Regions from separate parts of the Flavobacterium artemisiae genome, predicted to be linked through region 2. Evidence: riboswitches for the same ligand, from Rfam matches in the RefSeq annotation. Region 2 holds a riboswitch; the other holds the start of a gene.
What was found. A riboswitch is a leader RNA that binds a small molecule or an ion and turns the genes downstream of it on or off. The one in region 2 is predicted to bind S-adenosylmethionine.
Positions count from the first base shown of each region.

Region 1: it holds a riboswitch for S-adenosylmethionine, as region 2 does, so the genes downstream of both, ACFSC2_RS08880 (redoxin domain-containing protein) here and ACFSC2_RS13310 (homocysteine S-methyltransferase family protein) in region 2, are expected to answer to the same signal.

Region 1 covers NZ_JBHUDZ010000008.1:24,232-31,434, forward strand. Annotated here, with positions in the region: gene ACFSC2_RS08860 (cell surface protein) at 1-976, shown strand, start outside; gene ACFSC2_RS08865 (cell surface protein) at 1,016-2,257, shown strand; gene ACFSC2_RS08870 (hypothetical protein) at 2,262-3,479, shown strand; gene ACFSC2_RS08875 (DUF4465 domain-containing protein) at 3,519-4,466, shown strand; SAM riboswitch class I at 4,679-4,778, shown strand; gene ACFSC2_RS08880 (redoxin domain-containing protein) at 5,023-6,012, shown strand; gene ACFSC2_RS08885 (aminotransferase class V-fold PLP-dependent enzyme) at 6,209-7,203, shown strand, end outside.
Region 2 covers NZ_JBHUDZ010000012.1:595,316-602,518, forward strand. Annotated here, with positions in the region: gene ACFSC2_RS13285 (HEPN domain-containing protein) at 1-69, shown strand, start outside; gene cobA (uroporphyrinogen-III C-methyltransferase) at 62-874, shown strand; gene ACFSC2_RS13295 (precorrin-2 dehydrogenase/sirohydrochlorin ferrochelatase family protein) at 1,013-1,594, shown strand; gene ACFSC2_RS13300 (NAD(P)/FAD-dependent oxidoreductase) at 1,692-2,744, shown strand; gene ACFSC2_RS13305 (hypothetical protein) at 3,202-3,333, shown strand; SAM riboswitch class I at 3,556-3,671, shown strand; gene ACFSC2_RS13310 (homocysteine S-methyltransferase family protein) at 4,005-5,003, shown strand; gene ACFSC2_RS13315 (hypothetical protein) at 5,018-5,527, shown strand; gene metH (methionine synthase) at 5,776-7,203, shown strand, end outside.

The DNA.
Region 1 (7,203 bases), on a different contig from region 2:
TACAGACAAAGGAACGACTCAAACGCAAAAAGTAACCGTTACCGTAACTGCTGAAGCCAAAGAACTAAAAGGCTTTATTTCTAAAGTATTTGAATTTAAACCAGCACCGGGGCAGTTTGTAAATGACCTCCCAGTTGCCAATGATGGAGATACTGCGGATAGGGTTTTGGGAAGAGCAAATTCATATCTGGCAAAGAAAAACGGAGATCTTATTTCGCTTGGAGCTTTTGGCGGCTATGTTGTTTTTGGTTTTGACCATAGTATTGTAAACGTAAAAGGGAAACGTGATTTCAGGGTTTTAGGAAATGCTTTTTGGGCAGAAGCCAATCCAAATCCAAATGCGGAATTTCGAGGCGGAAGCAGTGAAGCAGGAGTAATCATGGTTTCGTATGATAAAAACAAAAACGGACTTCCAGATGATGAATGGTTTGAAATTGAAGGCGGAGGTCATAAAATGGCAAAAACAATTCGCAATTACGAAATAACTTATCACAGACCTGATCCAAACAAAACGCCGGTTCCAGGAGGCGGAACAGGATCGGTTCTTTTTACTGACATGGAATATATCTATTGGAAAGACAATCAAGGAAAAGAGGGGTATCTGGCGCAAAATAACGCCTATAATCATTCTTTAGATTATTGGCCAAAATGGCTTAAAGATCAGGCAACGATTACTTTTAAAGGAACAAGATTGCCAGATAATGCGGTTGACGAAAGCGGCAACGGAAGCTATTATGTTCAATATGCTTTTCTATACGGATATGCAGATAATGCGCCAAACAACGACGATGATTCTGCTATTGATATTGATTGGGCAATAGACAACAATGGTAATAAAGTCCAGCTTCCAGCAATAGATTTTGTAAAAGTTTATAACGGATTGAATCAGCAGGCAGGATGGCTGGGAGAAACTTCAACAGAGATTTCAGGTGCGACCGATTTACATCTTTTGGGAGAAAATATTCCAACCCGATAATTTTTAACTAGTATCAAACCAAATTATTATATCCAAGTTATGAAAAAAAATGTTACCCATTTTTTGTTGGCTGCCTTTTTGTTTGCTTTTGTTGGTTGCAGCAGTGACGACAAGCCAGACGAAAATGCCAATAAAATTGAAATTACACTTCAGGAAAAGTATGAGACGCCGACTTTTACAGTTTTAGATATTAATGCTTCTGATGCTGGTGCAACTGCAAAATACGAATGGATCATGACTAAAAATCCTGTAGATCAGGTTACAGATTCTATTGTTGGAAACACAAAAGACTTACGATTTATAGCAATTTACGCGGGTTCTTATGAATTTATCTTGAATGTTACTTCTGGTGATAAAAAAGGAACGAAAAGTACGATTGTAAATGTTGTAAACGAAACAGCAAATTACAATGCGTATGTTACTCGAATTTTTGATTTTGATCCAGCACCAGGAATGTTTGCCAACGATTTATTCAAAGACGGAAATTCTAAAGAAGATGTAATGAAAACCGTTTTAGGAAGAATTGACAAAACAAGTGTGGGCTATGCTGTAGATTTAGGAGGTTTTGGAGGTTCTATTGTGGTTGGATTCGATCATACGATTGTGAATGTTGCAGGAGCAAGTGATTTTAGAGTGTACGGAGGAGATATTTCGAATCCAACGGTTCCTAAAGCCAATCCGCCGGCACCAGGGATAATATTTGTTGCTTATGATAAAAATAAAAACGGAAAACCAGACGAGGACGAATGGTACGAAATAATCGGAAGTCAGCATACTAAATCAAATACAGTAAAGAATTTTAAAATTACATATCGTAAAAAAGGGGCAAACGAACCTTTGGTAACATCAAGTGCGCTTTTCCTCGATTACGAACATGTATACTGCGAAAATAATCAAGAAGAAAAGTATTATCTGGCCAGACCAAAAGCGAAGAAAGAATTTTATCCTTTATGGAAAACACAGACAGAAGTAAGTTATGAAGGAACAAAGCTGGATGTAGATTTTGAAACGGCACGTCCAGGTCAGACTACTTTGTGGAATTCTAAGTCTCCAGAATGGGGATATGTAAATGCCGTAAATCCAGATATTGATATTGATTGGGCAGTTGATAAAAACGGTAACAAAGCCAATCTTCCAGGAATCGATTTCATCAAAGTGGTGAATTGTGTGAGCGAGCCTATGGGACTTTGCCAGCAGCAATCTTCAATGGCAACAGTATTTTCGGGAGCAGGAGATCTTCACATCTTAAAAAAATACAATTTAAAACAAGCAAAAAACTAACAACATGAAAAAGTATTTAAAGTATAGTTTATTTCTAATGGCTTGTATTTCTTTTAATGCGTGCAGTAACGACGATTCGAAAACAGATGAAGTGATAGAAGAGCCTGTAAAAGATCCGGTTATCTCTATAAAATTAGCAGCAGCATTTGCTGTTCAGCGTTACGATGTGACAGAAATTGCACCAGAAGTAACAATTGAAAATGGTGAAGGCAAAACAGCACTATACAAATGGTCTACTAAAGTTACAGGCAAAGATGGTGTCGCAAAAGATTCGATTATTGGCGACAGCAAAACGTTATTGTTTATAACGCCAAAAGCAGCCGATTATAATGTTGATCTTACTGTAACGGTAGATAAAATTGTAAAACAAGCGTCAACTAAAGTTACAGTTTCTGAAAGTGGAAAAACATATACAGCCAAAGCGCTGACACTTGTCGATTTTTTACCAGCGCCAAGTTTTAATACGATTGCCTATGCAACAAAAGAAGAGTCTTTGCAGAAAACACAGGAAAGTGTAAAAAGCGGAAGCGCAGTTTATTTAGGAACTTTTGGAGGATACATCGTAACTGCGTTTGACCACACCGTAATTAATACTTACGGTAAACGCGATTTTGTGGTTAAAATGGCAGAAACTTCTAGTACTGCAAAATATTCGCCTGTAAGTATTGCAGTAGCATATGACGCAAACAAAAACGGAATTGCAGATGAAAACGAATGGTACGAAATCGCAGGAAGCGAATACTATAAATCAACAACGGTTAAGAATTATGAGATTACCTATAAAAAACCGAATCCCACCGCAACTCCTGTAACAGGAACTCTCAGCTGGCAGTACGACACAGCTTATATTCCGTGGACAGATAATAAAGGCGGATCTGGTTCGATTACGAGAACAAATACCAGAAGAAGAAACAACTATTACCCTGCATGGCAAGCTGATACTTATACTTTAAAAGGAACAAAATTGGCAATACCAGTAAAAGATGTCAGTGATGGTGCTGGCACAAGTTACAATGTTGGAACTTTTGAATGGGGTTACGGCGGTATCAAAGATCCTTCAATTGATATTAGCTGGGCAGTGGACAAAGACGGTAAAAAAGTGCATTTACCGGGAGTAGATTTCGTAAAAGTGTATGTTTCAACATTTGAAGCATTAGGATCGAATGATTTATTGACAAGTACTTTTCAGGAAATTTCAGATTTGAATTTTCCGAAACAATAATTACTACCAAATAAATATTAACCCTAAATTTTATAAATTATGAAAAAAGCAGTTTATTTTTTGACGCTTGGTTTAATGCTTGGATTTGCATCCTGCAGCAGCGACGATGACGTTTTAAGTAGTGAAAATGCCTCGGCGCTAAAAAGTGCTTCAGCAAAAACAGCCAGAACAGCAGTTACAGATCCTTCTATAGGAACTACTACGACGCTTAACCTGACGAGTTCTTTATTGACCAACGGAACGACAACAACAGGAGGGAAGTACTGGGAAAACACCTATGTGTCTAATACCAATTTGAGTGTTGATATTTTTACTTTTTCTCACACAGCAACTTCTGTTGGCTATAATTACTGGGACGGATTTATTGTTTCAAACGTAAATGATATTACAGATTACGGTTCTGGTGCGGGTCCAGGCGGCTCAGACGGCTGGGTGGCTCATCAGTGGGGGACTATGGCAGGAAGCGGTTTTGGAACTTCTTCAACTATTGCAGCTGGAACGCCAGGAACTACGGGAGATCCGTATATTGTTGCTTATTGGTCTAGTTATATGGATCCTGCTTCACCACAAGGAACTACTTTTAGTGAGTCAAGTTTTTCAAATTGGATTAAAATCGGAAACACTGGTTTGTATTCAGTTGAAGGATTAAAAATTAATATTCATCCTTGGCCTTATTATGGTTGTTTAAACGGAGACGGTTTTGCACAGCCATTTGCTTCTGGAGATCATTTTGAACTTTTGATTTATGGTGTGGATGAAAACGGAACAATCACAAATCCGATTGAGCATTCTTTGGCAGATTATACAGGATCGTCTTTAGTAATGCCTACAGGCTGGATAAATGTTTCGACAACTGAATTAGCGAGTTTAGGAGATGTAAAATATCTTGTTTTCCAAATGGCTTCAACAGATTCGGATCCTATTTACGGAATGAATACAGCTGCTTATTTTTGTCTAGATAAATTATCGGTAAAACGAGTAGAGTAATATTTAAAGAGCCATTTTTTTAATGGCTCTTTTCTTTTTGATAAACTTTGAAGGTGCTTATATTAAAATTAGAATGATAATATTTTGATTAAAAGAGTTTTACTGTGGTTTTTATTGCCTAAAATGTGTCATTTTATTTCTCTAAATAAAAAGTTTTCAAAAAAAATAAGTTTATATTCTACTAATTTGATATAATTAATATATATTTGCATGACTTATCCAGAAAGACTGAGGGAATCGGCCCAGTGATGTCTTAGCAACCTGTTGCCAAATAAGGTGCTAAATCCTTCCGCAGAAGCGGACAGATAAGAGATTTCGTTGGAAATTCTGAATAAGCTTTAAATTTTGAAAAACGTATAAATTATTAAAATGAAAACGAAGCTATTCTTTTTAAAAGGCCAACCAGCAAAATCTGTTTTTTCTGCCATTCAAAGCCCGAATGTAGTTTTCCGAATGCGCGGTCGTTAATTTTTATTTCCCATTTTTTGCAATCTAACAAAGGCCATTTTGCTATCGGTCCATGAATTTTTATATCCAATTTTAAACTTTTATTTATATGAAAAAAATACTCTTAAGTTTTGCATTGATTTTTAGTCTGACACAAACTCAGGCACAAGAAAATAATATACAGTTAAAAGGAACTGTAGTAGATACTGTTGCACAATATGTTTATCTGCAAAAGTTTCATAATAAAATGTTCACTACGATTGATTCGGTTAAAGTGAAAGACGGAAATTTTAGTTTTAAAACGAAAGTCAAAACTCCAGAATTGTATGGTTTAAGCGTTAATACAGCACAAAGTCCGTTGTATATTTTCCTAGAAAAAGGACCAATTTCGGTAAAATTAAATCCGAAGAAATATTACAGCAATTCTGTTGTTGAAGGTTCTGCATCGCAAGATTTGTTTGAGGCATATAAAAAATCCAATGATATAGAAATCAGCAAATTTATAACAGAACATCCCGCTTCTATAGTGTCGGCATATGTTTTATACAGAAACTGGTCGTACCGATTAACGCCAGAACAAATCACACAAAATATTGCTTTGTTAGATAAAAACCTTCAAAGTTCTACTTACGTGAAAGAACTAAAAGAACTGGCAATTGTTTTGGATGGATTGGCAATTGGTAAAAAAGCCCCTGATTTTACCGCCAATAACCCAGACGGAAAGCCAGTTCGTTTTTCAGAAAACTTAAAAGGCTACACTTTAGTAGATTTTTGGGCTTCATGGTGTGGTCCATGCCGAAGAGAGAACCCAAATATCGTTGCGGCTTACAAAGAATTTCATGATAAAGGTTTTAATATAATTGGAATCTCTTTAGACAAAAAGAAAGAAAACTGGGTAAAAGGAATCCAAGATGATCATTTGGACTGGACACATGTTTCAGATTTACTTTTTTGGAACAGTGCTGTAGCTAAGTTATATGGAGTAAGAGCCATCCCAGCCAATTATTTGGTAGATCCAAACGGAATTATCGTTGCGAGAAACCTTCATGGAGAAGAATTACAAACTACACTTAAATCGCTTTTAGGAAATAAGAGTTAAGATTTAAACACATAGAAACATAGATTTTTTGATCTTATAACAGGAGAATTAAAAGAAACTAGTTTCTCAAACATAGTCAAACGATTAGATCTTTGTCAAAGTTTAAAACTTTGACAAAGATTCATAGAGAACTTTGCTCGCAAGGATGTTTGTTCTATAAAACTGATAATAAATAATAATTAAAAATGATAAGGATATGAATGCTATTGAGACACCAACAGAATCAATTGAATTGGAGTGTTACTTTTCAGAGTTCAGAAAAAATACAATAGGTGTAAACCACAATTTTGAATCGGTTTATGGTAAACAGAAACTGCTTTATGCAGACTGGGTTGCCAGCGGAAGATTATACATTCCGATTGAGGATGTCATGCTCAACAAAATCGGTCCGATGATTGCCAATACACATTCATTTTCAAGTCAAACAGGAAAAGCTTCTACGTACGCTTATCAACATGCGAGAGAGATTATTAAGAAACATGTTAATGCCAATGATCAAGACGTTTTAGTAACAACAGGAACCGGAATGACGGCTGCTTTATCTAAACTGCAGCGTATTATAGGTTTGCGAAAAAATGCAGAAGAAAAAGACAGACCAGTAGTTTTTATCACGCATATGGAACACCATTCTAATCAAGTTCCGTGGTATGAAATCAATGCCGATGTAGTTATTCTGCCTTCTGATGAAAACAATTTGGTTGATCCTGAAATTCTTTCATTAGAAATAAAAAAATATGTAGACAGAAGTTTAAAAATAGGTTCGTTTACGGCCTGTTCGAACGTAACAGGAATTATTACGCTTTACCACCAATTAGCCAAAATCATGCACCAGAACGGCGGATTGTGTTTTGTAGATTTTGCAGCTTCGGCACCTTATGTTAAAATCGATATGCATCCAAAAGATCCTGAACAGCAATTGGACGCGATTTTCTTTTCGCCTCATAAATTCCTCGGCGGACCCGGAACTTGCGGTGTTTTGGTTTTCAACGAAAAATTATACCAATCTGATTTTCCAGATAATCCTGGCGGCGGTAATGTAAAATGGACAAATCCACTTGGGAATTATTGTTACAGCGATGTTATAGAAGTTAGGGAAGATGGCGGCACTCCAGGTTTTCTGCAAGTAATGAGAACAGCTTTGGCTTTACAATTAAAAGATCAAATGGGAGTGGAGCAGATTGCAAAAAGAGA
Region 2 (7,203 bases):
ATTGCTCAGGCAATTGTTTTCTTTGATAAAATCGAAACTTTCAGAGCACAAGAATTAGCAAATGCATAATACAATAAAACCCAAAGTAACTTTAGTTGGCGCAGGTCCCGGTGATCCGGATTTGCTTACGCTGAAAGCTGTAAAAGCGCTGGCTGAAGCCAATGTGGTTTTGTATGATGCTTTGGCCAACGAAGAAATTTTAGCGCATGCTTCTAAAGATTCCATCAAATTATTTGTGGGAAAACGAAAAGGAAATCACAGTTATACGCAGGATCAAATCAATCAATTGATTGTAGATAATGCTTTAACGTATGGAAATGTCGTGCGATTAAAAGGCGGTGATCCGTTTATTTTTGGAAGAGGAAGCGAAGAAATCGAATTCATAGAAAGCTTCGGAATCAAAACCGAGGTCGTTCCAGGAATTTCATCGGTAGTTGCAGTTCCGGCAAGTCTCGGAATTTCAATTACCAAAAGAGGAGTTTCAGAAAGCTTTTGGGCGATTACTGGAACAACATCAGACAGAAAATTATCTGAAGATGTAGCTCTTGCAGCACAATCATCTGCAACAGTTGTAATCCTAATGGGAATGCACAAACTGGATCAAATCGTTGAACTTTTTCAGAATGAAAACAAAGGAGATTTACCTGTAGCGATCATTCAAAACGGAACAACAATAGAAGAAAAAGTGGGTGTTGGAACCGTAGATTCGATTTTAGAAATCGTAAAAGAAAAAGAATTAGGTTCACCAGCCGTTATCGTTTTAGGAGAAGTGGTTCGCGAAAGCCATAAATTAAAAGGATTTTACGAAGAATTTTGTCAAAAAAAGGAGTTGGATAAAATGTTCCGCCAGAACCAATTCGTTGCTAAAAAATAAACGTTTAAATAAATGTTCCGAAGGAACATCTGGTCGGTAGAAATGAATGTTCGATAAAAAAATGTTCCAGAGGAACATCTGATTGGTTATCCGATTCAATAAAAACATTTAATTTTGATCGGAGGAAAATAAATTAAAATGGAACAAAACGAATTATATCCAATATTTTTAAAGCTTCACAATTTAAATGTTCTAATTGTGGGCGGAGGAAATGTAGGTCTGGAAAAGCTTTCTTTCTTGTTAAAGTCAAGTCCGAATGCAAATGTTGAAGTTGTGGCAAAAGATTTTCATTTGGATATTAAAGTTTTAGCTGAAAAACATCCGTCGGTTAAATTAACCGAATCGAAGTTTAAAAAGAAAATGCTCAAAAAACGCCATATGGTAATTGCGTGTACGGACAATTTAGAAGCAAATAAAAAAGTATACGATTTAGCTAGAAAGCGTTATTTGATTTGCAATATTGCCGATACGCCAGATTTATGTGATTATTATTTAGGCGGAATCGTAACAAAAGGAAATGTCAAAATTGCCATTTCGACCAACGGAAAATCGCCAACAACGGCAAAAAGGCTAAGAGAGTTTTTTGAAGAAGTAATTCCAGAAGATATTAACCAAATGGTTGAGAATCTTAACGAATATAGAAAAACGCTTAAAGGTAATTTTGAGGATAAAGTGAAACGAATGAATGAGATTACCTCGTTATTAAAAAATAAAGAGTAAAAAATACCGCATAGAAATGAATGATAAAAATCATTGTCAGTAGAATAAATTATTCGTTTCTTTGTATTATTAAGAATGATTATAAACAACAACCATAATGATTAAAACAGATATACTTATAATTGGAGCAGGACCAACAGGTTTATTTGCCGTTTTCGAGGCAGGACTATTAAAATTAAAATGCCACATTCTTGACGCTTTACCACAGCCGGGAGGACAACTTTCAGAATTATATCCAAAGAAACCAATTTATGATATTCCTGGATTCCCAGAAGTATTAGCCGGAGATTTAGTTGATGGTTTAATGGAACAAATCAAACAATTTGAGCCAGGTTTTACTTTAGGAGAACGTGCTGAAACGATCGACAAACAAGAAGACGGAAGTTTTATCGTAACTTCAAACAAAGGAACTAAATTCCATGCGCCAGTTATCGCTATCGCAGGAGGTTTAGGAAGTTTCGAGCCTCGTAAACCACTTATCGAAGATATCGAGTTTTATGAAGATAAAGGAGTAAAATACTTCATCAAAAATCCGGAGAAATTCAGAGACAAAAGAGTTGTAATTGCAGGAGGAGGAGATTCAGCACTTGACTGGTCAATTTTCTTAGCAAATGTAGCATCAGAAGTAACTTTGATTCACCGTAGAAACGAATTTAGAGGTGCATTAGATTCTGTAGAAAAAGTACAGGAATTAAAATCAGCTGGAAAAATCAAATTAGTAACTCCGGCAGAAGTAATCGGAATCAACGGCGCTGAGCACGTAGAATCTTTAGATATAGAAGAAAACGGAGCACATCGTAAAATCGAATGCGATTATTTCATCCCACTTTTCGGATTAACGCCAAAATTAGGTCCAATTGGAGACTGGGGATTAGAAATCGAGAAAAACGCCATTAAAGTAAACAATGCTTTAGATTATCAAACTAATATTCCTGGAATCTTCGCAATCGGAGATATCAATACGTATCCAGGAAAATTAAAATTAATCCTTTGCGGTTTCCACGAAGCAACATTAATGTGTCAGGCTGCTTACGGAATCATCAACCCAGGTAAAAAATATGTATTAAAATATACAACAGTTTCTGGAGTAGACGGTTTCGACGGAACTCGTAAAGAAGCGCCAAAAGCGGTTGTGAAAGCGATTGTTTAATCTGAGGTGCTGAGGTTCTAAGGGACTAAGACGCTAAGGTTTTTAAATATAGTAAAGCCCAAACTTTTTAAAAGTTTGGGCTTTTTTTATTTAGCAAGGAAAATCCCCAGAGGGATGAAATATTTATAGAAAAGAAATCATTCATCTGTAAAAGAGCTCCAGCGGAGCGAAATATATTTCACTCCTCTGGAGCTCTTGCTGGGGGGGTTAAATTGTATTCTATAAATATTGCGCTCCTCTGGAGCTCGAAAAGTTAAAGATAATACCCCAAAAAAAACTTAGCCACTCAGTATCTTAGAATCTCAGAATCTAAGCAGCTTTGAAAAAACATCACATTAACTTAATCTTACTTCTTTTGACCCGAAGAATTGGGATAGTAACTTTGCTTCATAAAAGAAAAATTTTGAAGAATCAAGATAAAATGCTAACTTTAGAAATGTATTAAAAATTATCTATTATGAATTGGGATGAAGAAACACTACTAGAAGAAAAGGCCAAATTTGAAAATGATATGAGCATGACAGATAATGAATTTACAGATCATCAAGAAGTCATGGATACATTTTTAAATTGGGAAAGAAGTTTTTAAAGACTTTCTGATCAAAAGAAAATAAGCTCAATTTTACTTGAGACGGGAAAAAATCAACCAAAAGCTCAAACTTTATTTACAAAGTTTGAGCTTTTGGTTTTTAAACTTAGAATCTCAGAACCTTAGTATCTTAATGCCTTCAATAAGAACTTAGAAACTTTAAAAAACACTTGCAATTGTTTAGGTTATGTCGTTACTTTGCAGCGTTCATAATTTTATTGAAAGTTATCACGAAAGGCGGAGGGATAGACCCGATGAAACCTTAGCAACCCTTTATCATAAAGAAGGTGCTAAATTCTACTTTACACTACAAACACAGTGATTAAGATAGATAACACAAATACAAACAGTATTTCTCAAAACTTTTCCTGACAACATTACAACAAAATTTCACCGAATAATATTTAGTGAAAGGAGCGAATCATTGGCGCATTTTTGCCGTCATGGGTTCCCGCTTTACACAAATATCTTTTATTCTGAACCCCAGAATAAAAGGATATTTGCTTCAATCGGGGCTAATGAGCCAGCAATAATGCACTTTTGGAATCAATGTAAAAAAACATCGAAGCTTAAACCCGACAGGTTTTCAAAACCTGTCGGGTTTAAATAAGAATTATAAAAAACTTAGCAACTCAGAACCTTAGCATCTTAGTAGCTTAAAGAAAAGAGAAATGTCAATACAACAAGCAATAAAAGAAAGAATCCTAATCCTTGACGGAGCAATGGGAACCATGTTACAACGTTACAACTTCTCAGAAGAAGATTTTCGTGGCGAACGTTTCAAAGATTTTCCACATCCGTTAAAAGGAAATAACGATTTATTATCACTAACACAACCGCAGGCAATTCGTGCCGTTCACGCAGCATATTACGAAGCCGGAGCAGATATTGTCGAAACCAATACATTCTCAGGAACTACAATCGGTATGGCCGATTATTTCATGGAAGATCTGGTTTACGAATTAAACTACGAATCGGCAAAAATTGCAAGAGAAGTTGCAGACGAATTCACAGCAAAAAATCCAAATAAACCACGTTTTGTAGCCGGCTCAATAGGACCGACAAACCGTACGGCAAGTATGTCACCAGATGTAAACGATCCAGGTTACAGAGCTGTAACGTTTGACGATTTACGAATCGCGTACAAACAACAAGTAGAAGCTTTGTTAGACGGAGGTTGCGATTTACTTTTAGTAGAAACGATTTTCGACACACTAAACGCAAAAGCGGCACTTTTCGCCATTGAAGAAGTAAAAGACGAACGCAATATCGATGTGCCAATCATGGTTTCAGGAACGATTACGGATGCTTCAGGAAGAACACTTTCTGGGCAGACAGTTGAAGCGTTTTTGATTTCCGTTTCACATATTCCTTTATTAAGCGTTGGTTTCAACTGTGCTTTAGGAGCCGATTTATTGAAACCATATTTAAAAACATTAGCGCACAACACGCAATTCAATGTTTCGGCACACCCAAATGCGGGATTGCCAAACGCTTTCGGACAATACGATGAAACACCAGAACAGACTCAGGTATTCATTAGAGAATATTTAGAAGATAATTTAATCAATATTATTGGAGGTTGTTGTGGTACAACTCCGGATCATATTCGATTAATGGCGGAAGTTGCGAAGGATTATAAGCCGAGAGTAGCGCCTGTGTTGACTTAGTAAAATTCTATACAATGAAGCAATTGAAAGTAATAATAATTGGGTTTGTACTTTTCGGCTTATTTGGTTTCAGTAAAAAACCTTTATTGACAGTTAAAGAAGAAATACCGACAGATTTTTATTTTGTAATTGAAGATGGAGGAAATGATTATTATAATTCTCAGAATAATAATTTTCATAGAAAATATGTCAAAGAAGAAAAAGTAATAAAAGTAAAATTAACAAAGGACGAAAAGGAGAAGATATATTCGCTCATTTTGAAAATCAAATTTTTTGAAATGCCAACAAAATTTGAATCAACTGATAAGAAAAACATTGTAATCAGAAGTCCCAGTTTTTTACAAAGTATATTAATTAAAGCAAATGGCAAAAATAAACTTGTAAGTTATAATACCGGTTTTACAAGTAATAAAAATGATGAAAAAGCGAAGCCGTTTTTAGAATTATATAACAAGATTTGGGAAGTTTTATATAAAAAAGAACAAGTAAAGAAAATGCCAAAGTCGGATTATTTTTATGAGTAGTTGATTCAGAATATAATTATGAAACCGAATCTGCGTGAGGGATAGAAGTGAAAAGCTCACAGACCAATGTAGTGAAACGGAATTGGTCGAGGACTTGTAACGGATAGCCCGGTTCGCCGCGGCGAAACACGCCCAAAATAATAAACATAAAATACCTACAAGGTTTTGAAAACCTTGCAGGAGAGAAATAAAAGAATAAAAAAACTCAGAATCTAAGCATCTTAGAATCTCAGTAACTTTAAAAAAAAATGACTGAAAAAAGAAGAGACCTTGTATTATCAGGATTAGAACCTTTGATTATTACGCCGGAAAGCGTTTTTGTGAACGTTGGGGAGCGTACGAATGTAACAGGTTCGCGAAAATTCCTGCGCTTAATCAAGGAAGAGAAGTATGACGAGGCACTTGATATTGCAAGACAGCAGGTAGAAGGAGGAGCACAAATCATCGATATTAATATGGATGAAGGAATGTTGGACGGCGTAAATGCCATGACCAAATTCCTAAATTTAATTGCTGCAGAACCAGATATTTCGAGAGTGCCGATTATGATCGACAGTTCGAAATGGGAAATCATCGAAGCAGGTCTGAAAGTAGTACAAGGAAAAAGTGTTGTAAACTCGATTTCGTTAAAAGAAGGAGAAGAAGCGTTTATTCATCATGCTAAATTAATCAAACGTTACGGAGCAGCTGCTATTGTTATGGCATTTGACGAAGTAGGTCAGGCTGATAATTACGATCGTCGTGTAGAAATTTGTGCGCGTTCGTATGATATTTTGGTGAACAAAGTAGGTTTCCCTCCACAAGATATTATTTTCGATTTGAATATTTTCCCGGTTGCAACGGGAATGGAAGAACACCGCTTAAACGCTTTGGACTTTTTTAGAGGAACGAAATGGGTTCGCGAGAATTTGCCGCACGCACATATTAGCGGTGGTGTTAGTAACGTTTCGTTTTCTTTTAGAGGAAATGACGTGGTTCGTGAAGCGATGCACTCGGTGTTTTTATACCATGCCATTAAAGAAGGGATGACGATGGGAATCGTGAATCCGGAGATGTTGACGATTTACGATGATATTCCAAAAGACTTATTAGAACACGTTGAAGACGTAATTTTAGATAGACGTGACGATGCTACAGAAAGACTTTTAGATTTTGCAGAAAATGTAAAAGGCGAAGTAAAAAGCGACGAAAAAGCCGTTCAGGAATGGCGTTTAGGATCGGTTCAGGAGCGTATTACGCATTCATTGGTAAAAGGAATTGATGCTTTTATTGAAGAAGATGTAGAAGAAGCGCGTTTAGCAGCAACAAAACCAATTGAAGTTATCGAAATCAATTTAATGGCCGGAATGAATGTCGTAGGAGATTTATTCGGAAGCGGAAAAATGTTCTTGCCTCAGGTAGTTAAATCGGCACGTGTAATGAAAAAAGCGGTTGCTTATTTATTGCCGTTTATTGAAGCAAGTAAACAAGCCGGAGACAAACAAGGAAATGGTAAAATCCTGATGGCAACCGTAAAAGGAGACGTTCACGATATTGGAAAAAATATTGTTTCGGTAGTTTTGGCTTGTAACAATTACGAGATTGTAGATTTAGGAGTAATGGTTCCTCCGGAAAAAATCATTGCAGCGGCAATCGAACATGAAGTTGATATTATCGGATTAAGCGGATTGATCACT